4 regions of the Paenibacillus allorhizoplanae genome follow, and region 3 is predicted to be linked to each of the others. Evidence: riboswitches for the same ligand, from Rfam matches in the RefSeq annotation. Region 3 holds a riboswitch; each other region holds the start of a gene.
What was found. A riboswitch is a leader RNA that binds a small molecule or an ion and turns the genes downstream of it on or off. The one in region 3 is predicted to bind cyclic di-AMP.

Region 1 (7,263 bases), on a different contig from region 3:
ATGCTGTTAACTTATCGAAATTACCTAATGCGTAATCAGCAACGGCTTCAATATTTTGAAATAAACGTGTGTAGGTGTAGGAGGCATCACGACCCGCAGTAACAATGCCACCGCGATGGAAACAAATTGCGAACTCATACGTGCGTTTCTCACCAGCAGGTGTATCAGCGAATAAAGCTCCAACAGTACCGAGACCGAAGGTCAAGTTTTCAACAATTTTCATTTTCAAAATATCTTCGATACTAAAGTAAAGACCTGAACGTACTTCAGGATCTTTGGAAACAATCGCCGTAATTCGGCCTTGACCTATTCCCGCGGCGCCTTCCATCGTATCATCCAACCTGCGCATTGCACTGTAAGGATCTGTTCCTTGATACCCGAAGAATACTCGTCTAGACGCCGTACCTTTGGTATTATCCACAGTAATCTTAGCAAGAACAGCTGGGACAAGCGCTAAACGCAACTCCTCATCACTTGCTGTTGTGGGATCTGGTACAGACTGCGTGGGAGAAATAAGACTGAATTCCAAATCGCCAGCTTTCCACGTATCTGTGCTGACTTTGAAGTCTCGTTGAATCTCATCCTGTGCAAAAGGGAAAACGGTTTTCTTCTTTTTCGGTTTTGGATCCGGATTCTCGATATCATATCGAAGACTTTCGTCCTCACTAACATATTCGAAGAAAGGCAGTGCGTCATAAGTGCCGCCTTGGATCGTTTCGAGCCCAATATATATATTTTGCTTTGGCGGACGTGCTTGTTCGAGATCGAAGCCTCCGCTTTTGCCTGGAAATCCAAGAGTAAAGCTTGCAAATGCACCAATTGGTGAATGATGTGCGTTGAAAAATTGATTCTTCATATCAGGATGATGCTCCTCTCAGTCATTTGCCCTTATTATACAATGATCCAAATCCTGAACCCATGGGCAATACAATCCTTCATTTGGACAAAAGAAACATTTGATTCCATCCTATTTAAGTGAGATAGTTATCGTATCCAGTACATAAAAACCTTTTCCAAAGGAGTCATCCTATATGAAAGTCTTCCACCAAGAACCCTTACCCGCAGGTCTAGATAATGTCGTTCATGGCGGCATGCTGCCTGATGTGCAGGCATCCTTCCGAATATTTGCCGCGCATCTTCGCAAGGTTAACGCGCAGTGGTCATTCCCAGAGCATCAACATCCGATGTTTGAGCTGAATCTTGTCGTAGACGGCTCCCAGCGTATGCGTGTTGGCGACAAGCATTTTGTACAACAGCAAGGTGACTTGGTTTGGATACTTCCGAATGAAGTACATGCTAGCTTAGGCGCAGTCAATGGCAATATGATGGAGTACGTGTGTGTACATTTAGAGGTAACTGATCCTTGGTTTCGTCAGCAATTAAGTCAAATTGGGCAAATCGTTCACCCTTCTGGCAGCAAAATGGAGAGTTTACTCCGCCCCATACTTATGGATCTCGCCCAAATAGCAAGAGAAACTACCTCCAGCGGACTGAGTCTGAAGCTGCAAACGATGCATGCTTCGTTTCGTATTTTCACCGCGTTAAGCGAGGTCTTACTCGATGAGGCTGTCGTTTCTAATCAGCAAACGGGCGATTCGGGCTTAGCTGCGAAGCTAGCTGCATTAATTGAGCATCAAGCATCTACGGTACTAAAAGGGCAGGAACCGTTCCGAATAACGCACATTGCCAAACAGCTCGGCTATAGCCCCGCACACTGTAATCGGGTATTTCACAAAGCTTATGGCGTCTCGCCACGTCATTATTTAAGCACAGTTAAACTTCGTCAAGCCAAGCTCATGCTTATGGACCCCTCTCATTCTATCGAGTATATCGCCGAACAACTGGGATACAAGGATTTGTCGCAATTCAGCAAACAATTCAAACGATGGACGAATTTATCCCCTACCGCTTATAGACATCTTTCTTGGTGAAAATACGTTGGGTATTTCTGAAGAAACGATAAGTCTTACAATCTTATCCTGTCCTATACTCATAGATATGTCTTTGGACTATGGATAAGGAGCAATGAAGATGAAATTACGAGGTTATAAATCGCTTTGGGAATGGAACGGGTTGTGGAACGGGAAATTAGAGCAAATCGGTGAGGCCGGTTATTACGGTGTCGAGTACACGCCTCCTTCCGACGTTAAGGATGATCGTCAGTTTCGAAAAGATTTGGACGCCATGAATTTGTCGTTCATCGCACAAGTGGTGACACGGGGCCCAAATCACATTCAATCTTTTCGTGAGCAGGTGTTACGTGCAGCCGAGCTGCGGCCCGAGCTGATCAATTCGCACAGCGCTGCTGATCGTATGTCTGCTGACGAGCAATTGCGTTTTTTCGAAGCGGCGATTCGTGTGGAGCAAGAGATCGGGATTCCAATCGCGCATGAAACGCATCGCGGGAGAGCTTTTTTCACGCCGTGGCAAACGGCGGCCGTGTTGAAGCAGCTGCCGGAGCTTACAATCGGCGCCGATTTCAGCCATTGGTGCGCAGCCTGCGAAAGCATGCCGAGTCCGGAGGATGCGGACGTCCAGCTGAGCTTAGCACGCGCCATCCACATTCACGGGCGCGTCGGCTATCCGGAAGGACCGCAGGTATCGGACCCGCGGGTACCAGAATTTGCCGCGCATGTGGAAACCTTCATCAGCTTGTGGCTGACGATCTGTCAGCACCGATTCGATGCTGGAGCGGTTACGATGACCTTCACGCCGAAATTCGGGCCGCCGCCGTATATGCCAGTGTTGCCTTTTACACAGCAACCTGTTTCAGACTTGTGGGCAGTGAATTTGTGGATGTTTCAAACGTTTAAGAAGCGGTTTGAGGCGATATTTGATTAAAAAAACGGAAGCCAATGATGTAGATATACATCATTGGCTTCCGTTTTCGGTTTATTTGTCACGTTCCGTTGGCTGCCAATATGAGCCTATTACTTCGAAATTATGTATACCTAGGTTCCCTTACTATTTCAATATGGCTCCCCCGTATTAGTTAACCGGCTATTTTGCTTGATTGTTGAAACCAAATCATCTATCGTTCCAATGATTTTATGTACCTCTGGCAGTTGATAAAACGTACACGTTTTTTCCATATCATATATCTCATTGGTTGCAGAATACATGAAAATAGTCTTCCCCGCTCCGAGAGCAAGGCCCAACTCGACATGGCTTCCCTTCCCGGCTGGTAACATGATGATGAAGAGGTCTGCACTCAACACAGCTTTTTTCTCTTTCGCACCGATCGCCGCGAGCTCTTGCAGTGCATTAATACCTGTGTGTGTCGTCCAATCGTAAGTTTGAATAAATCCCCTCGACTTCAATTGCTGCGCGACATTTCGAACATTGTCGATGTTTTTGAAACTGGATGCAATATAGAATCTCATTTGTATCCCCTCTCTTCTTTTCTCCTTTCTTTACTTTCGCTCAGCTAAAATCTTCAACTGCGCATTCCGATAGTTCAAAAATCGTGTCATATATCTCTTCAACACAACTCTCTCGACCAACCTGCCGATCCAACCCAGTGGAGCCTCAAAACTTAACGTATCTTTCATCAACGTTCTGTCCCCTAAATCAATAAACTCATGTTCATGCCTCATACTTTTGAAAGTACCCTGTAACATTTCATCAACAAAATGGTAAGGTCGAACATAATTCGAAATGAGTGACGTGTGTTTTTGCCTAATTAAGAAATGTCTCGCCTCAAACGTAACCGTATCCCCTCCACGAACCATGCCAGTTGTTGTTCCAGCTATCGCTCGTTCCTTGGTATGTGGCCACACAGTCTGCGTATGGATATCAATATTCGTTGCCATGTCAAAGCAAACATCAATGGATGCTTCAATTTCAATTTCTGTTAGTATTTTAATCATGATGAGCACCTCTTGGGAACTTAATTGCAAATTTACCGTGTTCTGAATTTTCTTTAACACTCCAATCTTTTAATTGAGTTCCAATTCGACACACACGACCTATCTCCTTCGACATCATGCAAAAAAACAGCCTCCCAAGGGAGACTGCCACGATTCACATTTACCTTTTAATTACTTATAAATTCCTGAACCCACTCACCGTTATAATAAGCAACACCTATTTGTGTGAAGTTCGGACTTAGAATGTTTTGACGGTGACCGATACTGTTCATCCATGCTGTCATGACGGCTGCAGGGGATTGCTGACCCTTAGCAATATTTTCACCCGCGTAGGAATAATGAATGCCGTAGGAGCTCATCATATCAAAAGGTGATCCGTAAGTTGGCGATGTATGATCGAAATATCCGTTACTGTACATGTCTTTCGCTTTATCCAGCGCCATCGCGGTAAGGGCGCTATTGCTGGTCAAAGGCTTCAATCCAGCCTTCGTTCTCTCCTGGTTTACTAAGGTAACCACTTGACTAGCAAAAGTGGATTGCGTTGGTGTCGGTGTAACTGTAGGTGCTGGCGTAACCTGTGGTTTCGTCACAACAGTTGTACCCGTGCTTCCAGGAATGTTGAGTTTCATCCCCGACCAAATCACGTTCGGATTGGCTACCTGTGGATTCGCTTTAATCAGCGAAGTAAGGCTGACGCCATATTTCTTAGAGATTAGCCACATGGTATCGTTGCCTGCTACCGTGTGCGTTCCCGTAGCAGCAAATGCTGCGTTCGCCCCCATCAGGACAGTCAAACCTAATGCACCTGTAACAATAAGCTTCTTGTAACGTATCACTATAAACCTCTCCTTTTTGCGGCCTGCGAGGTTAGCTGTCGGATTCGGATCAAAGAGTAATCACCCGGCCGCGCATAACGCGACTTCACCCCAAAGATTGGTTCCCCCGTGCTTCAAAAAAGCTTCGGCCTTCTAAGTTTTGGATCCAGCTTGGATCTCAACGATTGTAACATGGGAAATCAATGAGATCATGACTCAAAATTTTCCATCAACAACACGATCTGGATAATACCTCCTCCATTCATACAACTTTTCCCATCATTCTGCGTCTAATCAGTAGCAATACTAACTTAGAAAAGGGTGATGTTTTGAAGAAATTTGCCATAAAATGCTCGTTTGTCATACTCGGATTGATGTGTGGGTTGTTACCAATACTTCCAATGCAAGCTTCAGCAAGCGTATCTGTGAAGGCATCTCTGCCCTATTTTCCAATTCAAATCAATGGTCAAGACATGGATATTACCCATAGCCAATACCCGTTTCTGGTGTATAAAGACATCACTTACCTACCCATGACGTGGAACAATTTCCAAACACTCGGCATTGAATACAACTGGAGTGAATCCGATGGATTGCAGATTTGGTCAAATCGGAACACTCCGCCGCCAATTCATCAAACCCCACTTGAACAGGATCTAACAACCAAAAGTCATGCAAACAGTTACTTTGTCCAAGTTTCCGATGTACCCATCACGATGAATCAAATAGAAATCAATAATAAAACAGAGCCTTACCCCTTTCTAACGTATCAGGATGTGACTTATATGCCTTTAACTTGGCGATTTGTCCATGATCTTCTTCAGATTGACATCCAATGGAGTGATGATGAAGGGCTATCGCTAGTTGGCGGGCAAAATGCCATCTATTCCATTATAGGTGACGATCATCGTTCACTATATTTCTACTCCCTGCTTTCAGCGGACCGTACAAAGTCCATGCTGAAGATGGATAAAAGCAACTATCAAATCGAATGGAAAAACAATGAAGAACAAGATCAATTCATCAAAAGCCTTTCTACATCTCCACATCCATTTGCTGGTAAACCGGTAGAGTTAGTGCGTAAAGATCGCGATTTGTACTACGGTAATGTAAAGGTACACACACTAACAGACTCCGATGTTTGGGAATCGGCAGCCTGGGGAGCACCTGAACATACGTACACGGCTTTTCCTGCTGGCGATCAACAGGTTATCTTATCCATTAATTTGACCTTACCGATTGCCGCGATTGGTCCAAATTATGGCACGACGTATACATTTCTTATTCAAAATGGGAACGTGACACGACTCGAAGACTTCAATCAAAAGCTAGACCGCGTCATCCCGAACCCCGACGGTACTGTGTGGATTGCTTCTGCTAAATTACCTAGTCGAAATGGCTTTATTTCGGGTAGCGCCCGCGTTGGCTTGCTAGACCAAGAAGGAACTCTTCACATGGTCAATGAACGGCTTCATGAATTAGATGTCAATGCATTAGGCATAACTAATCTTTCATTGTCCAATCCTGCATCTACAGATGGAAGCCTCTATATCGTACTGAATGGCATTTCGAATAAGGATTATGCTGAGCAAGACACGGCTGGACTGTACACACTGAATACGAAATTAGAAACAAAACGTTTATCCGACTATGTTTTTGGCGATTATTATTTGGATAAGAACAGAAACATTTTCATTAAACATCGCAACAACACGATTGAGAATCTGACTACTGGTGAAATGCGAACGTGGTTTGATTATGACTTAGCTAAAATGAAATAAAAATACGCGTAATAGTAAAAAAAGAGGCTATTGGATATAAATCCAGTAGCCTCTTTCTACAGCAAAAATAAGCTTGAATACTCAAGCTTGTATATGTTCTATTTTATAATTTGCCTACGGATAACGCTTGATATTCCCACAACACATGCTGTACCTCTTTTAATCGTTCCTCATGGCATTGAATAATGACTGCCAGCTCAGGTAATCGCTCTTTTTTCCTTATAACATGTTTAAATATCTTAGTTTGCATAATGCGGGTTAGCCAATACCCAATATTAAATCCGCAAATGGCGCAAATAACTCCCCAAATAATAGGTCCCCAGTACAGAATGAAGCCAAAACTTATCCCTATGACAGTGAATGCCGTAGATGTTGCCATACCAACCTCAAAGGCCAGCGTTTTCTTATTCGGATTTGAATTGTAATTATGATCGGGTATGTCCATATAGTTATCCATCATGACGGTCATGATTTCATTACGAGGTAGACCCATCTGTTCAAGTACAGCTAGTGCTTCCTCCACTTCAATCGAGTGCTCAAAAGTACTAATGATCAGCATGCGGGTCATTCTCCTTCTCAAACAGACGTAATGGAAAATGTGGATACTTTTCTGCTAGGTATTGCTTCTGCTCCAGACGAAAAAGTCGATTATGATCTTGCGCTGTCATAAATGCGTCATACATAGCGCCTCCGATGACTGACGGCATAAATAATAGCCAATGTGGATCTAGCAGTTCGGTCGATTTGGACAACTTACCCAGTATGAGATAAAGGGTGGCTTCATGTGATCGTGACATA
Region 2 (7,263 bases), on a different contig from region 3:
ATTTTCTCATCATCTAAGAAGCTAGTCAATACAATGACTTTACAATCAGGATATAGTTGCAGTAATTTTCTTGTCGTTTCGATGCCATCCATACCTTCCATAACAAGGTCCATCAGCACCACATCAGGACGATATTCTTGAGCTAAACGAATGCCATCGTGGCCATTGCTCGCTTCGCCAACGACCTCAATCCCATCTTCCGTCCCTAGAACAGCTGCAAGTCCAATTCTGACCATCTCATGATCATCGACTAGTAGTACTTTGATTAAGGTGTCGTCCAATTCGCTTCTTCCTCTCTATGTACGATGTTAATTCTCGATCAATTGAGGATCGGTTGCTAAGATTGGTACTCGAATCTCAATACGTGTCCCTCGGTCTGGTGCTGTAATAATATCCACCGACCCACCGATTTCGTTCACACGTTCCTTCATAGACACGATGCCATAAGAAGTTAGCTTCTTCGCATCCAGCTCAAAACCAACACCATCATCGCGGATCACTAATCGGATACCGTCTGAACGATGTAGCAGCTTCACTTCCAGCTTATTCGCCTTAGAGTGACGCAGGGCATTCGAAAGCGCCTCTTGCACAATTCGAAATAAATGATCCTCGATCCCCTTGTTTAAGCGGATTTCCTCATCCATATCCCAGCTGATCACCATCGGAACCTTGGCCGCTAGCTCCTTTAAGAGCTCAACGAGTCCCTCCGACAGTCGTTTTCCTTCGAGATGGATCGGCCTCAGATGCAGCAACAAGGCTCTCATTTCGGATTGAGCGACGGAAGCCATCTCTTCAATCAGATGAATCTGTCGCTTCGCTTTCTCAAAATCTTTATCCAGTGTACGTCCAACAGCCGTAGCTGTCATAGATATAGCAAACAATTGCTGACTTACCGCATCATGCAGCTCGCGCGCCAAGCGCTGACGCTCTTCAATAACCGCCGAAAGCTTGGCTTTCTCGGTAAGCTCAGCATTACTATTCGACAGTCGTTGAAGGGAGGTCACTTGCTCTTCCCATCGCTTCATAATACGGCTGAGTTGTTCGCCTAAACGGCCAATCTCATCATCATCCCCGTTTTGAAAGCCTTCTCGGGCAAATGTCCCTTTTTCTAATAGAATCATCGTCTCCATCATCGGCTCCAGCCTGCGTGTCACCTTAGAACTGTTCCAGTAACCGAAAACCGCACCAATGACAGCCAGAATCAATAAGGCCAAGAACGAGAACTTGACACCCTGCTGCCAGCTGGTAAATGGCTCGATCAAATGTCTTGAATTCAGAAAATACAGCATAGCTCCGAAAACGGCGAAGCTAAAAAGGATGGCTTCCCCCATGCTGCGCCAGATCATGTTCGTTAATCGTCGTTTGTAGCCGTCCACTTGGTGAAGAACCCCCTAAAGAAAGTTACAATACTTTGACCTTGATATCTCCTACGATGAAAGAAAGAATGAGTTTCACCCGATGGTCGCAATGCCCATAATTCTGCGATTGCCAAACAACCTTGTTCATCACACCTGACTCTTTTTCTTCCGCGATTTGAAGCTGACCTAGCATGACGGAAGCTGTAACGGAAACGCCGATATCGTCTGGCACCTTTATATCAATATCTCCTACAACACCCTGTAGGATAACTGTCGTTTCTTTCTGTTCTAGAATAGCCATAGAAAGATCCATATACGTTTCCCCCACCAAGTACCACGTCGAGGTATTCCGTTGAATCCATGGCTCTCGGCCTAGGCGAACGCTATCGACAATCTTTTGCTTTTGGGTATACGTATCGTCTTTATGAACCTGCTTGGATCGAATGAAAAACAAACCTAATGAAATCAACACTACCGAAATGACAATGGTGAGATGATCACCGAATAAAATGACGGCACCTATCCCCATCAGCACATAACCCTTGCGCTCTTTGCGTGAACGAACACGATGAATGCCCAGCAAAATAAGGATTACGGCCATAACGGGAAAAAAGCCTATGGTATGTTCCAGAAGCAAAAAAACACCGGCTCCAATCAGCACAAGCGCTGTATTCCGGCTGCGGTTATTTTTCGTTTCCTCTCCCATCGATGCACCTCCTCTGGCTGCCATTTCTCTTTCGTTCATACGATTCCTAGCATACCATAAGAATGGACGACCTCCAAGATGCAAATCCTTATAGATCAAGGGTTTGCTTTCGTGGAGGTCACCGTCCAGGACTATTTGCTGTCGCGCGGATCTCTCTCACCGCGAGAACGCTGCTCCTGCTGCCACTCGTGCTGCAGCTTGCTGCGCAGCGCGCGCAGTTCATGCTGAAGGTTGCCGCCGGCTTCCTTCAGCGTCTCCTTTGACAGGCGGCCCGCCACGCGGAGCCCCTGCAACGCCTCCCGGCCGAGTTCGCGGCCGGTGACCTCCAGCTCGCGCCACGTGTCGCGAGCCTCTTTACCGTGCAGCCCGCCGCGCGGCTGCACATCCTCCGCTGCGTGCCCCGTACGCAGCCCGCGCAGTTCCTCTGCGAGCGCCAGGCACAAGTCCTGGCTGCTCGCGTACTGCGCGCGGTAGTGCTCGCTCGCGGCTTCCTCGCGCAGCTTCTCTTGCAGGGCAAGCCGCGCGAGATCCTCTTCGCCAGCACGCATCGCAAGCTCAGCCTGCTCGCCGCGCAGCTTCGCCATCTCTTCCGCTCGCGCGATGTTACTCCGTAAGGCAATCGTTGCCTGCAACGCGTCCTCGTAGCGCTCCTCAAGCTGAGCTATCTGGCTGCCTTCATAAGCGCCTGGATTCGTTTTGCCGATGGTCTCCTGCCAGACGGTTTCAGCCATTTTGCCAATACGATCAAATATATTAGTAGGATCAATTTCCCGATTCTTATTATTGTTCATGTTCACTCGCCCCTCATCCATCATCATACTCTTATGGTAGCTCAATTTCTGAGGTTCTAAAACCGACTATCGACTGTTTTCGAACCTAGACCTAAGTCTAGTATGAACGGTCACACCCATATATTGGTCGTTGTCCAAGCATGCCAGTAATGCTAAAATATTTGAAGCCGAGTCTAGCGCATAAATTAGGCACTAGTACGGGGGACGAAATACTTGGGGTGAATATTTGCTTCAGCTTGGAGCAGACTAGGGAGAACCTTCTTCCCGAACCCGTCAACTAACCTCGAAGGCTCAAGAAGGAGGATTACCAATTGAATAAGCTTACCAAAGGGTTAACTAGCCTTGCTGTTTCATTAACAGTTTTGGCAGGAGGCTTTCTTTCCCCATTTACAGCGCCCGCTCAAGCTGCTGAAATGGCCGTGAAAGTGCAAGTCAATGATGACCTGATCCATTTTCCTGATGCACAGCCATTTCTGGATGGCAACCACACGACCCAAGTCCCGCTTCGATTCGTAACGGAGAAGCTCGGATATACGGTAAACTGGCAGAAAGATGGTAATCAGATTAAGGTTACACTAAATAACGACAATCATACGATTACCTTGGTTTCAGGGCAAAAAGAAGCAAGCGTTGATGATGCAACGGTTATCTTAGACGGAGCTTCTCAGTATCAAAATGGACGTGTGTATGTGCCTCTTCGCTTCCTTTCCACAGCCGCAGGCATACCTGTACAGTGGGATGCAAGCAGTAATCTAGCTATCTTAAGTAAAGATGGCGCGCACCATGCACCTGATTATCAAGTATTTGAATCTACAGCTTATTCGGCAGATCCTTCTGAAAATGGCGGGTATGGAGCCATTGATTACATGGGCAATCCACTAGCGATCGGCACAGTAGCTGTTGATCCTTCCGTCATTCCACTTGGTACGAAGCTTTATATTGAAGGCTATTCGTTTAGCGGACTTCCCAAAGGCGGCATGTACGTCTACGCAACTGATACGGGCGGATCCATTAAAGGAAATCGAATGGACATCTTTATTCCAGGCTCAAGGAAATCATTACAAAGCTTTGGCTTCCAGAAGATTAAAGTGTATCAAATACCTAATTAAATTAGAAGAAAGCTGCCATGAGAACATACTCATGTGCAGCTTTTTTTGTAGGTGAATGTTCCACCCAATAAGGGCATATGTCCAATCAACAGGGTTCCCACCTACATATGCTGTATAGTGTTTAACCCACATTATTACAAAACCGGAGGGGATACTATGTCAGCTGTAGTTGGTGGAACGCCAGGATACGGAAATTCCGTAGGGCTAGTTCTTGTTCTTTATGTATTGTTGGTTATCATTCTTGCTACTTTCTACTAGGACTATTTCCCACCTGAGAAAATAGCCCCGCTCGCGAAAGCTTCTCTTCTTGAAGCATTCGCGAGCGGGCTTTTTCATTTGAAATCGATGCCACTCGTTTGCTGCTTCAGGATTTCTTCCAACATTCCCCCAATATACGCACCCGCTTCCATGGCAGGCGTTCCACCGCGATGAATGTTCGAAATAACCATCCGATCCGAATCCGTTCTCCCCGTTCTTGGCTTGTAACACATGTACGCACTTAACGACTCAGCTGTCACAAGACCAGGTCGCTCACCGATAAGCAGCACAAGACATTCCGGATTCAGTAGATCCCCGATGGCATCCATACAGCCAACCCTTCCTCTATTGACATAAATCGTCGTTCCCGCCGATAAGCCTCGCAGTCGTAAGGAATCCAGCAGGGCAGGATACAAGTCACGCATATTCGCTTCGATACTATTTGCGCTTAATCCATCGGATACCACGATTTGCACCTGCGGTGCTTGTTGACATTTCGCAAGCAGCTCCTGCATGCTATCCGGTTTCAATACTCTCCCGAGCTGTGGACGTTTCAAATACATATCCTTGGTTTCTGCACGAGAATCGGCGATGAGCCACCCCATTTCTGCTAAGAGAGATGAACTCACCTCACTTTGCACGGCATCCACGCTGCTAGCATGATCCCATCGAAAAGTAAGTAACTCGCTTGTTAAGGGACGTGTGCCTGATCTAGAAACGCCAATGCGTGCCGGAGTTAGTGCTTTCATCCGAGCCAATTCATCCACGCTTCCCACCTCCTTGCACGAATAGCCTAGGATCACCAGCTAAAGGACTTAGCGTACCGTTCAACCATAGGCCCATGTCCTGCAGCCAATCTCGAAATTCAGGTGCTGGCGTGCGTCCAAACAACTCACGTAAAGTTGCAATATCGTGGTAGCTGAGCGATTGATAATTGAGCATGCAGTCATCCGCCATAGGTACGCCAATAAGGAAGTTCACTCGAGCAGAAGCCAGCATGACCGCTAAGGAATCCATATCATTTTGATCGGCATTCATATGATTGGTATAGCACACATCAACCCCCATCGGGAGACCATGCATTTTGCCCATAAAATGATCCTCAATGCCTGCACGTATAACTTGCTTACTATTGTACAAGTACTCCGGACCGATAAAGCCTACCACCGTGTTAACCAAAAATGGCTTGTAAATTCTAGCTAAACCGTAGCATCTCGCTTCCAACGTCACTTGATCTATACCATGATGCGCTTCCGAAGATAGCTCCGAACCCTGCCCTGTTTCAAAATACCACCTATTCGGCCCCGCTGCACTGCCCATGCTATGAATCAAAGCATCCGCTTCATCCAGAAGCGACTTGTGAATGCCAAAAGCGCGATTGCCTTTCTCCGTACCCGCTAAGCTCTGGAAAATAAGATCAGCCCTTGCCCCCTGCTTGATCGCTTCCATCTGTGTCGTCACATGAGCTAAGACACAGTTCTGCGTTGGGATGCGCCACGTCTCCATGACTTCCTTCGCAGCTTCTAGCAGCGCTTTGGTCGTCTGCGGATGGTCCGTTACGGGATTTATCCCAATAACCGCATCCCCAATCCCATAGCTCAGTGCCTCGTATAGCGAAGCTTTCATGCCTTCCAAGGAATCGGTCGGATGATTGGGCTGTGCTCGACTGCTCAATGTACCTCTATGTCCGATCTCCGTGTTACACCTTGACCGCACTTCAATACGCGACGCAGCTTGAATGAGATCCAGATTCGTCATGATTTTGGCAACAGCTGCAATTATCTCGCTCGTTAGTCCCTTCGAAATTCGAAGCAGTTCATCTCCCGTTGTTTCCGTCCGCAAGATATATTCGCGCAGCTCTGCAACTGACCATTGGCTAATAGAAGCATAGACAGTTTCATCTATACTTTCCTCAATCAACCGTGATACCTCATCTTCTTCAGCAGGCAGTAGCGGATGATTTCGAATATCAGAGAGTAGAAGATCTGCTAGGACGGTCTTTGCAGCAATCCTTTCCTTGAGATGAGAGGCACTAACACCTGCCAAGTCATCACCAGAGCGCTCCTCATTTGCCTTACCGAACACTTCTTTCAAGCTCCCAAATTTGTAGACATGGCCTTTCATGGACGTTTTCAATTTCATAGACGCACCTCAGAAGTCTCATTTGGAAAAAGCAGTGTTTTTACGATTACTGGAATCGTTCGATTCCCAATTAGTTCGCCAAGATCAATATAATCTCCGAAATCCAACGAAATGCCATCGATGCAGACAATGCGAGGGCTCCCTTGGCATCCGAGTGAGAGTAACTGGCCTAGTGCTTTCGCCATATCTTGATCGCAAAGCATGACTATCGTATGTTGATGTGTAAAATAGGAAGTCAACTGAGGAATTAATTGGCTCGCAAGCACTTGCAAGTGTTTATAGGTATAGGACTGCTCCTGTTCGGTAATAAGTGCAATCCCAAATGGCGTCTGATTCGATGTTCCGTAGAGTTGACTTGCTTGTTGTAACAGATCCTTTAAAGCAGTAGCTAGCCTAACTGGTTCCTGTTGTAAGTGGAGCGTAACAATCGGTACATTACGTATGGGTAGCGTATCTGCGTCGACATGAATGGTCGATCCGCTGAGCTCCACACTCTGTAAACCCGCTCCTATGACCGTGGCCCGCTGCATGTGTCCTGCCTTCACCAACGGTAAGCCAAGCTCCGTCCACGTCTCCCGAATGACTTGTGCGAGTAAGGGACCGATATCGTCATAGGTTGTGACCTCCGCTAGCTCCAGAATTGCTGGACGTGACAGCAGCTCTGCAATACCACCAGAAAGCATCCATTCATCTGCATGCGGGAGCTGGTTGGGACGCTGGCCTAGAAGCAGAAGTTCGTTCCCTGCCTTATCAGGACTGCCAGCTACAAACTGCCCTACAGCTCGTGCCATGCGACGTGTCAGCTCTCTAAGCTCATGGATGTTAACGATCTGACCTGGCACCATTAACATGCCCTGCTCATCCAGCCAACGCTTAATGGCTGAGGAAACATAAGTCAC
Region 3 (7,263 bases):
ACTTACGGTTCGCAAATCCTCCCACGTACAAGAAACACCGTGGTCGTAACCCATTGCACCACCTGAGAACATTTTACAGCCATTGCAGAATTGCTCCTTTTGCTGCGCATCCAGTTTTACGATTTTATTACGAAGACAACAGTAAATTTCATTAACTGTGTTACATACATTAACATGAGTGATCATAGCCATTTACCGTCAACTCCTTGCGGCACTTTGAGTGTGTAATAGTAAGTTTATCGAACTACTATTAAGTGTATGACACAATTTTGTAAACGGAATAACATTTCTCACGATGGGCCGTCCAAATTTGCTACAATTAGGAAATACAATAACAGGTTTGGAGGTTCTTCCCCATGCAGGACGCTTTGCATTATGTAATTCCGATTCTTATCTTTGGCTTTTTCATTTATCGACGGGTGAAGCGCACCATTGGCTTTCAAAAGCTTACCCGTGGCAGGCTCATCTTTCGTCTGTCGCTGTTCAGCCTCTTCGGAGTGGTCATCTTCCTCTTGGGCTTCGTTCATCCCATCCACTTCATCGGCTATTTGATCGGGCTTGCTGGCGGCGCCTTGCTCGGGCGAACAGCGATTCGCCATACCCGCTTCGAGCATCGAAGTGATGGCTGGTACTATCGCACACATCTTTGGATTGAGATCACCGTCCTTGTTCTCTTTCTAGGTCGCATCGCGTATCGCTACGCCAGTGTGGCTATTTCTACGGAGCCAACGACTACCTTCAGCCCTGCTGAACTCTCACAATTTACCAAAGATCCCGTCACTGCAGGTGTTTTCTTCATCATCGTGTCGTACTACGTTTTGTTTTTCAGCTACTTGCTGCGCGAAGGAACCAAACTGGATCCAGCAGGATTGGCGGATGGCGACGATGGCGTGATTGGGAGCCATGGAACTCCCGACACCGGGATTTCTAGTCCGCAGGTGAATGTTCGGGTGGAGTAACGGAACGTGAGGACACGATTTCAGATCGATACGGCGATTTCTTCCTTTTCCCTCCACCACTCGACTGCTGCTGTCTATACCCATTGGATATGTCCACTGTAACTTCCTGATCGGGGCTGAGATTAGGCTTATCATTGGATTAATCCAGTCTACTAGCTCCTTTCGAGCCGAAAATAGACCCTTTTCTGTGATTTGAGTGGATTTTTCCAATCAAATTAAACAATTGGCTCCTTGTAAGAGCAATACATTGGATTTATCCAATGGGCAGGATGGGGGCAGGATGGGGATGTCGGTATTTGCCTCTTTTGGTGGTGTATAGTAACTTCTCTCCCTCTACGCCTACGTTATTCGTACGCTTACGCACACACTATATCATTTAAACAAATTAGTAGTTACAAGAAAGGGATATTCGCCTAGGTCAATTGACCTAGGCGAATATCCCTTTTAATCACCGGTAGGTGGAGTAATCTGTCTGTCTGTCTGTCTGTCGCACATTCAGTGGCAATACTCACAAATAACGCCCTTTTGGGGCGTTATTTGCTACGCCGAGGACGTCCCGCTCTGCAATAAGACCCTTTTTGGGCCTTATTGCCCGCATTTCAGCGGCTAGCCTAAGCCGCCCTTCGCTGCCTCCTCGGCAACCTTCGCGAACTGCGTGCTGTACAGCCGCGCGTACAGCCCTTCCAATGCGAGCAGCTCGCTGTGCGTCCCCCGCTCCACGACGCTGCCCGCTTCGATCACCAGAATGTGATCGGCGGCCAGCACCGTGGAGAGCCGGTGCGCGATCACGAGCGTCGTGCGCCCTTGCATCAGCTCCTCGAGCGCCGCCTGCACATAGGACTCGGATTCCGAGTCCAAGTGCGACGTCGCCTCATCGAGGATGAGGATGCGCGGGCGCTTCAGGATCGCGCGAGCAATCGCGATCCGCTGGCGCTCGCCACCGGAGAGCCGGTGGCCGCGCTCTCCGACCATCGTGTCGTACCCTTCGGGGAGCGACACGATGAAATCGTGGATGTAGGCCTGCCGACAAGCGGCCTCCATCTCCTCACGCGTAGCGTCCTCCCGCGCGAAGCGCAGGTTGTCGCCAATCGTCGCGTGGAACAGAAAAGACTCCTGCGTCACGTACGCGATCTGTGCGCGCAGCGACGCTAACTCCACGTCGCGGACGTTCACCCCGTCGACCTCAACAACGCCAGCTGTCGGGTCGTACAGCCGCGCAATCATCCCGATCAGCGTCGACTTCCCGGCGCCGCTGGGTCCAACAAGCGCAACCATCTCACCTGGCTGCGCCTCAAAGGTGATGTCGCGCAGCGCATACTGCACCTTCTCCCTTTCCCCTCCTCGATCCGCAAGCCTCTCTCTCTCTGTTCCTTTGCCTAGATCCGTCAGCTTCCCTCTCTCTGCTCCTTCGCCTCGATCCACCAGCCTCTCTCTCTCCTTGTTCCACCGTTCTTCGCTTCTGGCCTGACTCCAATAGCTTCTCAGCTTCTCCGCCCTGCTCCTCCGCTTTCCCTCTCTCTCCTGCTTTCGCAAGCTTCCCTTTCTCCTTCGCTCTACTTTGTTCCCCAACCTTATAAGCAAAAGACACCTGCTTATACCGCACATGCCCCGTCACAGGCCCTAGCTGGCGCGCACCCTCAGCATCCATGACATCAGGCACCATATCCTGATACTCAAAAATCCGCTGGAATACCCCCAGCGCTGTCGCTACCTCGACGTGTAGATTCAGCAATGTCCCTACAGGCATATACAACCGTCCCAAATACGCCGTGAACGCGACGATCGAGCCTAAAGTCATATCCCCCTGAATGACGGAGTAGCCGCCATAGATATAAATAATGGCCGTACCTAACGGTCCTAACGTGCTCGTTGCCATTCCGAACCAACGACCGACCAGATTGAGCCGCAGCTCGAGATCCATCACCTTTTGATTCATCGTTGTGAATTCTTGCTCTTGTTGCTTCTCTCTACCAAAAATCCGCGTCAACAACGCACCCGAAATGCCAAAATTCTCATTCAGCTGCGAGGTAATGTCGGAACGCACCTTTTGCGTTTCAATCCGTAAGTCTTTCCGCAGCTTGGATACTTTTTTCACAGGCAGTACGAAAAGTGGCAGGATAAGTACCGATATGATCGCCAACTTCCAATCTAACGCAAACAAGATACCTATGGTTGTGAAAACAATGACGATTTGCGTGATCGAAGAGACGACAATGGACGTAACCACACTCTGTACCGACTGCACGTCCCCTGTGATCCGCTGAACAATTTCACCAGATCGCGCGTCCGTGAAGAACGACATGGATTGCCGCTGCAGATTGTGAAACAACGACTGCCCCAAATCCCGAATAACCCCTTGGGTTACTTTGGTATTGAGATGGTTCTGCCATACGCCTACCATTCCGCTCAACACAGGCAGCACGATTAACAGCAGCGCCATCACGGACAATAGCTGAACACGTCCCTGCGGAATTGCGGTATCAATAATTTCCTTCATGACTAGAGGGGGGATCAACCCCATCACTGCCGCAAGCAGTGCCAAGCCGATAATGACCAAGAGCTGTCCCCAATACCTTTTGAACAATAACAAAATCCTTCGTACCGATACATCCTTCAACTTGGCCTTTGGACGATTCCGGTCGGAAAGCCGCCCCATTCCTCCTGGCCCACCTGGTCCGATCACTCACCAATCACTCCGATCTTTCTCCTCTTTGCTGCCCCTCAGCTACAAAGGAATTGCATAAACAATTGCACGGATTACTTCTTCTGCCATCTGCATAACACGAAATAACGAAGTCGTTTGCAGGACATTATACTGTCTAGGTCCATCCACGTTCACGATCGCAGCAATCGTGTAATCACCAATAGGCGGTAAGACTTTTCCTACTGATTTCCCTGGAGCCAGTGGCTGGTTCGACAATTGGTACAATCCCACACTCAATTTCCTACCTAAACACGCATCTATCGCAATAACAACAACACTCGGTGGAATTTCCTGCAAGCGCAAAGCCAAATTAGTAGCATCACACGGTGCTGCCAGCGTACCGATGACATAAGGATAGCCTAGCTCTGCAAGCCTACTTCCCACAAGTGGACCTAGTGAATCGCCTGTTGAGCGATCTGTTCCTATACATACAAAAGCAACCCCACTAGGCTCCAGCCCCTTACTCACCGTAATCATTTGTAGAAGCTGACCTAACTGCTCGCCATCCACTTTTTTCCAAAACTGCTCCTCCAGCCCCATCGGTTCTTTCTCCATCTTTGCCTCCCTTTCAGGCATGTACACCTAACCTTTCACCTCATGCATGATAGTTCCATTCTTTCATATGGAGGTGGGCTGTGTCCACTTGCATACTTCCGTATTCACATACACCAAATAAGCGTTACTCGACGACCGAGCAAAGCCTATTCATGCCGCTTATAGTGCTTAAAACCGGACTTTTTGAACACGCACTTATAGATCTGACTATTTAACCATCTTAATGTACGCGATTCATTCGAACGATGCGATAATAGAGCTGACCGCTGACCTCTTGCTCCACTTCCAGATAGCCTTCAGAGTGAACATAATCCCCTAACATAAACGTGGAAGCATCCGCCGAATCGGCATGTGTTAGAAAGAGCAGTGCTACTTTATCATCCCCAACCACAAATCCTACCTGTTCCTTCACCTGAAATTTCTCAAGAATTTTGCCATGATGCGATCTCACGATATGATGGAACCGCCAAGTGCCTTCTTCTTGTATGATAAAATAAAGCACACGATTACGATGCGCATTGCTAAACTCCCGCGTCACACCGATCATACACACCTTCTCACCAACACGTAAATATTCATCAACTACATAAGATTTCAGTCGTAACCGATTCACATTCTTGCTCTGAATATAAGTTTCCATCTCATCTATGGAGCGCTGATCCCTTGGATCTTGTTTTGTTGCGTAAAATACTTCTTTAATAAACGTATCTGTTTGGTATTCCCTAGCCCCTTTGAAATGGTTATACGTATGAAAAAATTGTTTAATCACAACCCGAATGTCTTCCGGTATGGCAGGACCTGTTTCCACGTTATACATGCGATCTGTTCGACCCGACAATTTAATTTTATGAAACCAGCTTTTCCAGACACTGACTTGCATGTCGTACGCGTCACCTACTTTCTTCCAACCATTGTTCCATTATAGGCTATAATTCTCAAAAATTCGATAAAAATCGCACAAATTCGCGCAAAAAAAAGAGCATCTGCCGCTTTGCCTTCCATACAGAAAGACATAGCGAACATACGCTCTTACACCGGTACTTATACCTGATTTCGTAACTATCTTATAACACCCGTTTGGCACCTACATATCTCGAGCCCCAATAGGAGCTAGCGAGACTATCAACCGTTACACCAACGGACGTTGTCGAGGAAATGAATTGATTATTTCCGATGTAAATGCCTACATGATTGACGATACCAGAAGCAAAGAAGACGAGGTCCCCCACTTTCAAATCCGTCACTCTTGCCCCCGCTTTATCGTACATTTGCACGGAGGTGCGTGGCAACTCGATCCCTTTGGCCTCGTATACATAACGAACGAATCCTGAGCAATCGAAGCCCTTAGGTGTAGTTCCTCCCCATCGGTAAGGTGTCCCTTTAAATGTCGTTGCTGCTTGAATAATTTGAGCTGCAATGGATGACTGAACGACCTTGGCCACTGGGGCTGCTAAAACTGCTGGTGGCGGTGCAATCCAGGCTGGCTTATGAGTCTTGCCGTCCACTTCCACGATGGCGATTTTATTCGCATCGTTCCACTCAATTGCAGAACCAAACGTCTCTGTAACAAAGCGTAGAGGGACATAGGTACTCCCCTTAACCAAAGTTGGACTGCTCTCTAATTCAACTAACTTACTGTTCACGACCGCTTGCTCATCGTCCGTTGTGAGTTGAATCGCCTGTTCTTTGTTCTTAAGCGTGACGACGACTTCATCGCCTTGCTTCGCCCATCCCACTTGGTAACCTAATTTCTCCGACAACACACGTAGTGGCACCTGAAGTGTACCTTCCGTATCAATAAACGGCTGTACTTCCGGGAACTGCACCAATTCATCATTGACTTGAACCTTCACTGAAGAAGTGTCTGGGACAGCAGCATGCGTGGATGGAGCGGCGAACAGAGAATTGGCTGCGCCTAGAAGAGCGCATGAACAAATAAAGCTTTTGGTAAAAAGTTTCAAAACGTTGTGCCTCCTTGAAGCCTCCGAGGTTAGTTGACGGGTTCGGGAAGAGGTTTTCCCTAGTAAGCCCCATTAGCCTATGGCTAACTGAGCATTCATTCACCCCAAGTAAAGAAGTCCCCCGTACCAGAGCTTTCGATGCTCTGAGATTCGGCATTTTTTGTCTATGTTAGACTAGCATAGTTCGTTTTGCCCTGACAACTTTTGCGAGATGGTAAGTGTTTCCTTTTCTATGTAAAAGCACACAAAAACAGCCGCTCTTCTCAGAGCAGCTGCTTATACACTTCGGTAAACAGGATATGCTTACTGGGATTAAACTCTTTTTCCGTCATTGGACTAGGATAACTCATAATGTTGAGAGGCAATGTGAGTTGCCCTTCTCTGAGGGGAGGCTGCGCATAAGGGAATAGGTTCAAATGGAAACCGCAGCGCTTATAGAATTCAATTCTCCGCGTAGCATCTGAGGCAGTCGGAGGCTCGACTTCAAGTACGATAGGCGTGCTTGTGCGGCTCATATACGTCGTCAGCATTCGCTTGCCAATCCCACCACCTCTTGTGGCGGCATTGACTGCGATATGTTCCACGAATCGAAACGTGCTAAAGCTCCAACTGGCCAAGAAGCCAAGCAGTTGCCCTTGTGCATCTCTCTCGACATCGATGCTGTAATTAGGATGAGATAACAGCGCCCGCTGACCTTCATATGTCCTTATTTCGGTTACAGGAAAAGCCGCTTCCATCAGCTCGAATACCTCTTCAAATGAATCCACTTTTTCCATCTGTCAGCACCTTCCTTCAAGTTAGCTATAGGTTATCCAACCAGGAAGCTTCTTACTTCAGTCCCTACCATTTTGAGAAAAAGGCATGTGCCGCAGCGTGGGAGCCTGGAGGTGTCGCATGTCCCATGAAGGGGTACACTTCAATTGATTTGTGTGCAGATTCGATTCGGTTATACGCAGCAAAAATGGCTTCTGGTAAGCAGCACGTATCCTTCAACCCTACCGTAACGTGAACAGGCTGCTGAATACGATCACCCAGATTCATGATATCGAAATAAGAAACTGTTCGCAGTACATCCGGCAGATAC
Region 4 (7,263 bases), on a different contig from region 3:
GTACTGAATAAATTGGAATTTGATATTCGACATTAATCGACATGACAAAAGGTTTCATGTCGAAAATGTCGAAAGTATTTAACTATATCAAGGGAGGTTCAAGCTGTATGAATGAAGAGAAGGTGTTTAAAGATCCCGTTCACAAATACATTTATGTGCAAGACGATACGATTTGGGATTTGATTAATACCCGTGAGTTTCAACGGTTGCGCCGTATTCGTCAATTAGGTACGTCCTATTTAACTTTTCATGGTGCTGAGCATAGCCGCTTCTCCCACTCGCTTGGTGTCTATGAAATTACGCGAAAAATTATTTCGCAATTCGAGCGCAATCACTATGAGGATTGGCCGAAGGAAGAGCGTCTGCTATGTTTATGCGCCGCATTGCTGCATGATTTGGGACATGGTCCTTTTTCACACTCGATTGAGAAAGCTTTTGGTACAAAGCACGAGGACTGGTCCTGCCGCATCGTGTTAGGGGATACTGAGGTGAACGAAGTACTGAGTCGTGTCTCACCTGATTTTCCGAAGAAGGTGGCAGGTGTCATTTGTAAATCCTATAATGAAGAGATTGTCGTCAGCTTGGTTTCCAGTCAATTGGATGCGGACCGTATGGATTATTTGCTGCGCGATGCTTACTTTACCGGTGTGAACTATGGCACATTCGATCTGGAGCGCATTCTACGTGTGATTAGGCCTTACAAAGGGCATATTGTTGTCAAAGAGAGCGGTATGCATGCTGTTGAGGATTATCTAATGTCTCGCTATCAAATGTACTGGCAGGTTTATTTTCATCCCGTTACGAGAAGTGCAGAAATTCTTTTGCATAAAGTATTTGCACGAGCTAAACATTTGTATGAGGAAGGCTATACGTTCGGATTTATGGTCGAGCCGATTCTTCATCTCATTCAGAATCAAATCTCCTTAGAAGACTATTTGCTGCTGGATGAGTCTGTCATGCAAACGATGCTGACCTTCTGGATTCAAGAAAAGGATGATATGCTGAGGGATATGTGCAAGCGCTTCTTGGATCGTAAATTGTACAAGTACAGTACCTTCGATGGTGAGCAGGGGGAGCTTATTCAGCGTATGGAAAAAGTGATGAGAGAAGTTGGTTTCGATCCGACGTACTATATGGAAATCGACTTCCCTTCGAATCAATCCTATGACGTGTACAGAGCTGGTGAAAACGATGATAATTTGCCGATTTTCTTGCTGGATCACAAGGAGACGTTAACTGAAATTACGCATCGGTCCGAAATTGTACAATCGATTAGTGGCTTCCAGATGGGTAAGCATCATGTATACTATCCTGAGGAGTTTCTTGAGCGGTTGAATGCTGAAGAGTATCCGGATGTTTGGGAGATGTTGGGGGAGCAAGAATAAGCAGGTATAAGTAGCTATAAGCAAAATGATGGAACATCATTCATATTCAGTTACATAAGGGAGAACAGTCATGCTAACGGATTCACATACACATTTAAATGCTGAGCAATTCAAAGATGATCAAGATGCAGTCATTCAGCGGGCGTTAGAGGCCGGGGTTACAAGAATTGTGAATGTCGGCTTTAATCGAGAAACGATTCCTAGCTCAATCGAGCTAGCTGAGAAATATGATTTTATTTATTCGACGATTGGCTGGCATCCTGTAGATGCGATAGATATGATGCCTGGCGATTTGGAATGGATTGAGTCCTTATGTCAGCATGAGAAGGTGGTCGCGATCGGGGAGATTGGTCTGGATTATTACTGGGACAAGTCGCCCAGGGATGTTCAGCAACGAGTCTTCCGGGAGCAAATTCGGCTTGCGCGGAAGTTGGGGATGCCAATAGTGATTCATAATCGGGATGCACATCAAGACATTCTAACGATTCTCAAAGAAGAGAAGGCGGCGGAGGTCGGAGGTATCATGCATTGTTTCTCAGGCAGTTGGGAGACGGCGAAGCAGTGTCTGGATATGAATTTCCATATTTCCTTTGGAGGCCCTGTTACGTTCAAAAATGCAGTGCAGCCGAAAGAGGTGCTGGCGCAGGTTCCGCTTGATCGATTATTGATCGAAACGGATGCGCCATACTTAACGCCACATCCTTTCCGCGGTAAGCGCAACGAAACCGGTTATGTTCGCTTGGTGGCCGAGACTGCCGCGGAAATTCGAGGGATGACGTTGGAAGAGATAGCTGAAATTACAACCAACAATGCGATTCGGTTACTCGGCCTCAAGTAAGGCGTTTTTCTTGAACTTCCGGCGTAAAACAACGCCGCATGCGAAAGAAATAAAGGCAAGACTGAGTAAAGGGACTACGATATACAGGATGGGGGTTCCCATCATAAATGGAATCGTTAGGATAACAAGCTCTAGCAAAAGGGTTAGCCAGATGATAAAGGCTAGGGAACCTGCTCTTGCTTGAGGCTCCAATGGGTACATATGGAGCCAAAATGTATATCGATGTGCACGTTCCAATGAAGTAAGCTGAACCATCGAGATCACAAGTGCGATGAGTAGGATGACGCTTCGTGCAGTCGTAGAGTCTGCAACGACTAGGGCTAAGATGCCGATCACAATCAGACGGAGTACAATGGCGAACATCTCGGTGCGCAGCAATGTCTTCATATATAAGTAGAGAAACGCCGAATCCTGTCGAAATGGAATCGTTCGGGTAATCCCGCTGATCCAACCTCGGCGGGCTATTCGCGTTGGTAATTGAGGTACATCCACGAACCAGTTAAAGAAGGCGTAGAGTCTCGCTTGCTGTTGTTTCTCTTTGGCAATCAGATAGTCCCATCCGATCACATATTTACCCGCGTATCGGAATGCAATCAGCCAGACGAATACAAGAAGTATTGCGGCAATGCTTGCCCATAAACTGCTATAGTGAAATTGGACCGTAATTAAGGCGAGGGATGCTATCCAGCGGTAACAAACAGATACGAATCGAGTTCGTTCAGCGGCAAATCTTCCTTCCTGCCAACTCGCTAATAGGTTCGCTACTTTTAATAGAAGTAATAGAGCGAAAATGAGAAGAAATGGCTGCGCTTCGGTACCTAGACAGTGCTTATATAGGGGGGTTACTGCGACCCAACCGAGAAATAACCAAGCACCCTGAAGTGATAAGCTATACAAGAAGCTGCTTCGAAAATAGACGCCCATTTCGTGTTCAATCCGTAATAGAAACATCCGATCGGCACTGCGAGTCAGTGTTCGAATGGAGCTTGAAACGACGAGTGGAACGAGCACGAGCAGCACGATCCATAGGTACGGATAATCTGTCGGAAGACGCTGTAATGTTTTTGCATAATAATAGGAAGAAACGATGACAAGAAACAACAAAAAGCCGATAAAGTTACTGCGTGCGGCATACTGCCAATATCCCATGGATTCCTTCCAATAATGTTGAAAACGCTGCTTCCATAATGCATGTGTGTTAAATGCAGGTGTACTATCCGTTATGTAACTCATGCCATGTCTCCTTGAACGAGCTTGTAGAAGATGTCGTCTAATGACGCCTGAGGCAGCGCTGTCTGGGCGCGTAATTCGACTAAATCTCCCTGAGCCACCATGTGACCTTTGTGGAGAACGACATAAGCATCGCAATATTTTTCAATTGTAGACAAAATGTGTGAGGAAATGAGAAAGGATGCACCTTTCTTCTTCATTTGAACCATGAGATCAAGCAAGGAACGAATCGCTAAAGGATCGAGTCCGAGAAAGGGTTCATCGATGATATATAAAGAGGGTTCGATTAGGAAGGCATTCATGATCATGACCTTCTGCTTCATCCCTTTAGATAAATGACTTGCGAAGCTATTGAGCTTGTCTTTCATTTGAAACTGCTCTAATAAAGATCGAGAACGGGTTTCATAATCCGCTTTAGAAATACCGTAAGCCATCGCTGTTAGCTCGAGGTGTTCACGAATCGTAAGCTCTTCGTATAACTCCGGACTTTCAGGTACATATGCGTATGTCGTTCGGTAAGGCAATGGATTTTCGGCTAATGTTAAATCGTTAATGCGAATGGACCCTTTTTGCGGTTGAAGCAGCCCGAGAATATTTTTGATGGTGGTACTTTTCCCTGCACCATTGAGTCCGATTAGCCCCATCATTTCACCTTGACGGATCGAGAAGGTAAGGTCATGAAGAACAGGTTTGTTGGGTAAATAACCACCGAATAAAGCGTTTACTTGCAAGATGGGACCCATCTCAATTGCCTCCCTAAATAGCAAATTTTTGGTATTTTTCAATCAAATACTTCCAGAATCATTATAAACAAATTTGCATTTATAGCCTAGTTTTGACCATTATACACTAAAAAATCGCGTATACGTACGTTAAAGTTAGATACGTGTAGATATAAGTGGGTTATATATGAAAAATAAACGAAATTTAAGCGATTTAGCCCTTTTTAACGGGTGTTAATCCCTTTACAGGTTGAGATTAACAGCGTAATATACTTTTCATAATAACTTAATATCCAATTTGCCAATTTTCCATTCGCTGAGTTCCAAATGTGGGAACGGGGGAACCACTGCAAGCTTAATGAGCATTCCAATGCGGTTAAGTAAGCAGACAGTAATAGGGGTGAATCATAGACGTCAAACAAGCAGTTTGCGTCTACGTAGGGCGACTCTCACGTCCGAATCCGTCAGCTAACCTCGTAAGCGTAAGAGAGGTAACGATTGTCGTGCGTGCTATTTGTATTTCATTATGCAAACTAAGCCAGCGAGAAGAGTCCTCTTCTTGCTGGCTTTTTGTCCTCATTTAGGGTTATACACAGATCATAAGACATAAAACAACCCGGAATTCATAGGATGATGAATAGGTAAAAGGGGGGGACGACCAGATTCAGCGGAATAACTTGCTGATGATGGCGAGCGTTAAGTTAAACTAAAAACCTTAGTCGCGTCAAATTAATCATGCTGTAACCTGGCGGCGAGGCTTTGAAGGAGGACCGAAGAAGTGGGCAGTATCTCAATTAGCGAGACCCATGTAAAACGATCATCCAGCATGTCCTTCGCATTGCGATGGAAGCATGAAAACTTGCGTTTGATTTTAAGCCTAGCTATAATCTCAATCGCAATGACTTTCATGTTTTTGGTGTTGTTGTACGGAACGGCTACCAAGAGCGTATCCGTGGTTGTTAATGGACAAGAAACTATTGTGCACACGAAGCAATGGGTCCTGCAACGCCTACTGGATGAACAAGCCATAACGATTGGTGAGCACGATGAAATTTCAGCTTCACTCACGACCAAGCTCAAGGGTGGAGACAAAATTGTTATCGAGCATGCCTCACCGATTCAATTGACTGCTGATGGAAAGACCACCACTGTTTACACAACTGCAAGAACGGTAGAAAGTGCATTGCAACGTTTACATATTGCACTTGGGGAGAACGATCGTATTTCTCCCGAACCGACGTCCGCTCTTACCACTGGCGATGAAATCAAGATCGTCCGTGTGAAAAAAGAGACGGAGGAAGTCTCTGAACCGATCGCATTCGAGACAGAGAAAAAGAATGACGCATCTTTACTCAAAGGGAAAGAGCAAGTGGTCCAAGAAGGTAAAGAAGGCGTATTGGTCAAGAAGAAAGAAAAGACTTTCGAAGACGGTGTTTTAGTCGCGGAAGCAGTTGTGGGTGAAGAAGTACAAACAGAAAGTGTTAAGAAAGTAGTGTCCGTAGGCACGAAAAATCCTGTGGTTGTTCTCTCCGCCTCTTCACCGAGTGTGGATGAGGTTTCCAAGAATGGTGTGACCTTCGGTTACAAGCAAATTCTCAAAAACGTGAAGCTTACTGCTTATTCAGCGGACGCTGCGTCGACAGGCAAAACCGAGGGCTCGTCTGGGTATGGTAAAACCTACACAGGTACTACCGTGACTGAAGGGCGTACAATTGCCGTCGATCCGAAAGTTATTCCGCTTGGTTGGTGGGTGTACATTGAAGGGATTGGTTTCCGTCGTGCTGAGGATATTGGCAGCGGCGTGAAAGGCCAAATGATCGATGTATATTATGAAGATCACGGATATGCAAATAAATTCGGCACGAAGCAAGGGTACACTGTGTATGTGGTTGGCCCTACAAAACCGTCCCAAAACTAACGTGTAAACGGTAGTTTCGACGGGAACACTACAATATACACGTAGCTTGGCATCTGCCTGCGCGAAAGAAGAGGAGACCCCTCTTCTTTTTCTGCGTACTGGGGAAGGAAAACGGTGATGATAAAAGAAATGATCGTTGTGGAAGGTAAGGACGATACAGCTGCGATCAAGCGGGCTGTGCAGGCGGATACAATTGAAACAGGCGGCTCCGCCATCGGACAAGCCGTACTCAAGCGAATTGCACTGGCTCAGCAGCGCAGAGGCGTCATTATATTCACGGATCCGGATCACGCAGGGGAACGGATTCGCAAAATTGTAGCAGCCAAAGTTCCTGGCTGCAAGCATGCTTTCATTACGCAGGAGCAAGCGGCGTATAAAGGTGACATCGGTGTCGAGAACGCGACGCCGGAGACGATCCGTCAGGCGCTTCAGAGCCTGCGGACAGAGTATAATGCAGCGGTCTCGCAGCTGACGATGGAGGATCTGATCGCGGCCGGTCTCATCGTGCATCCGGATGCCGCAGCTCGCCGTTTGGCCGTGGGCAATGCGCTGGGCATTGGTTATTGCAATGGCAAGCAATTTTATAAGCGCTGCGCAATGTTTCAGATTTCACGAGAGGAATTTGAGGCTGCGCTTGAATATTTGAATCAGTAGAATCCCTAGAGTCACTAGAACCCTATAGATACGAGGTCTATACTATGAATATAACCGGACAAGAGGTTGTTGTAACAGCAGAAGATGTAGCAACACCAAGTAAAACAAAACAAATTATTAAGAAGAATGGTCTCGTGCTGAAAAAAAGCTTGGGCCAGAACTTCTTGATTGATCAAAATATATTGAGCAAAATCGTTATGGCTGCTGAGCTTGGGCCTACAAAGGCTGCACTCGAGATCGGCCCCGGCATCGGCGCGCTCACACAGCAGCTAGCCAAGCTGGCTGGCCGCGTGCTGGCCGTCGAGATCGATCAGCGTCTGCTGCCCATCCTGGACGAGACGCTGGCTCCTTACCCCCATGCCACTGTCGTTCATGGGGATATCTTGAAGACCAACCTGCCGGAGTTGTTCCGGCAGCATTTCGAAGGCATGGAAGGCGTCAGCGTTGTCGCCAACCTGCCTTACTACATTACGACGCCGATCATCATGAAGCTTCTTGAAGAGAAGCTTCCCCTGG

Region 1: linked by a shared signal. The riboswitch ahead of L6I86_RS03595 (CAP domain-containing protein) and the one ahead of L6I86_RS17485 (C40 family peptidase) in region 3 are both predicted to bind cyclic di-AMP.
Region 2: linked by a shared signal. The riboswitch ahead of L6I86_RS35680 (stalk domain-containing protein) and the one ahead of L6I86_RS17485 (C40 family peptidase) in region 3 are both predicted to bind cyclic di-AMP.
Region 4: linked by a shared signal. The riboswitch ahead of L6I86_RS31810 (3D domain-containing protein) and the one ahead of L6I86_RS17485 (C40 family peptidase) in region 3 are both predicted to bind cyclic di-AMP.

The regions. Positions count from the first base shown of each region.
Region 1 covers NZ_CAKMMW010000002.1:225,959-233,221, forward strand. Annotated here, with positions in the region: gene L6I86_RS03570 (glycoside hydrolase family 52 protein) at 1-856, opposite strand, end outside; gene L6I86_RS03575 (helix-turn-helix transcriptional regulator) at 1,032-1,931, shown strand; gene L6I86_RS03580 (sugar phosphate isomerase/epimerase family protein) at 2,032-2,841, shown strand; gene L6I86_RS03585 (group-specific protein) at 2,970-3,383, opposite strand; gene L6I86_RS03590 (SRPBCC family protein) at 3,414-3,869, opposite strand; gene L6I86_RS03595 (CAP domain-containing protein) at 4,037-4,705, opposite strand; cyclic di-AMP (ydaO/yuaA leader) riboswitch at 4,711-4,845, opposite strand; gene L6I86_RS03600 (hypothetical protein) at 5,086-6,465, shown strand; gene L6I86_RS03605 (hypothetical protein) at 6,569-7,024, opposite strand; gene L6I86_RS03610 (hypothetical protein) at 7,011-7,263, opposite strand, start outside.
Region 2 covers NZ_CAKMMW010000009.1:225,374-232,636, forward strand. Annotated here, with positions in the region: gene L6I86_RS17180 (response regulator transcription factor) at 1-281, opposite strand, end outside; gene L6I86_RS17185 (sensor histidine kinase) at 309-1,376, opposite strand; gene liaF (cell wall-active antibiotics response protein LiaF) at 1,402-2,064, opposite strand; gene L6I86_RS17195 (PspA/IM30 family protein) at 2,196-2,855, opposite strand; cyclic di-AMP (ydaO/yuaA leader) riboswitch at 3,011-3,162, shown strand; gene L6I86_RS35680 (stalk domain-containing protein) at 3,167-3,964, shown strand; gene L6I86_RS17210 (sporulation protein YjcZ) at 4,121-4,222, shown strand; gene eutC (ethanolamine ammonia-lyase subunit EutC) at 4,297-4,989, opposite strand; gene L6I86_RS17220 (ethanolamine ammonia-lyase subunit EutB) at 4,982-6,364, opposite strand; gene L6I86_RS17225 (ethanolamine ammonia-lyase reactivating factor EutA) at 6,361-7,263, opposite strand, start outside.
Region 3 covers NZ_CAKMMW010000010.1:5,371-12,633, reverse strand. Annotated here, with positions in the region: gene L6I86_RS17515 (hypothetical protein) at 1-192, opposite strand, end outside; gene L6I86_RS17510 (CcdC protein domain-containing protein) at 357-959, shown strand; partial or broken gene L6I86_RS17505 (ABC transporter ATP-binding protein) at 1,566-2,273, opposite strand; gene L6I86_RS17500 (ABC transporter ATP-binding protein) at 2,251-3,480, opposite strand; gene yyaC (spore protease YyaC) at 3,685-4,239, opposite strand; gene L6I86_RS17490 (hypothetical protein) at 4,439-5,098, opposite strand; gene L6I86_RS17485 (C40 family peptidase) at 5,283-6,179, opposite strand; cyclic di-AMP (ydaO/yuaA leader) riboswitch at 6,183-6,345, opposite strand; gene L6I86_RS17480 (GNAT family N-acetyltransferase) at 6,443-6,955, opposite strand; gene L6I86_RS17475 (acetylxylan esterase) at 7,020-7,263, opposite strand, start outside.
Region 4 covers NZ_CAKMMW010000032.1:9,013-16,275, forward strand. Annotated here, with positions in the region: gene L6I86_RS31790 (HD domain-containing protein) at 108-1,385, shown strand; gene L6I86_RS31795 (TatD family hydrolase) at 1,456-2,223, shown strand; gene L6I86_RS31800 (ABC transporter permease) at 2,206-3,456, opposite strand; gene L6I86_RS31805 (ABC transporter ATP-binding protein) at 3,453-4,196, opposite strand; cyclic di-AMP (ydaO/yuaA leader) riboswitch at 4,480-4,673, shown strand; gene L6I86_RS31810 (3D domain-containing protein) at 4,954-6,093, shown strand; gene rnmV (ribonuclease M5) at 6,211-6,747, shown strand; gene rsmA (16S rRNA (adenine(1518)-N(6)/adenine(1519)-N(6))-dimethyltransferase RsmA) at 6,792-7,263, shown strand, end outside.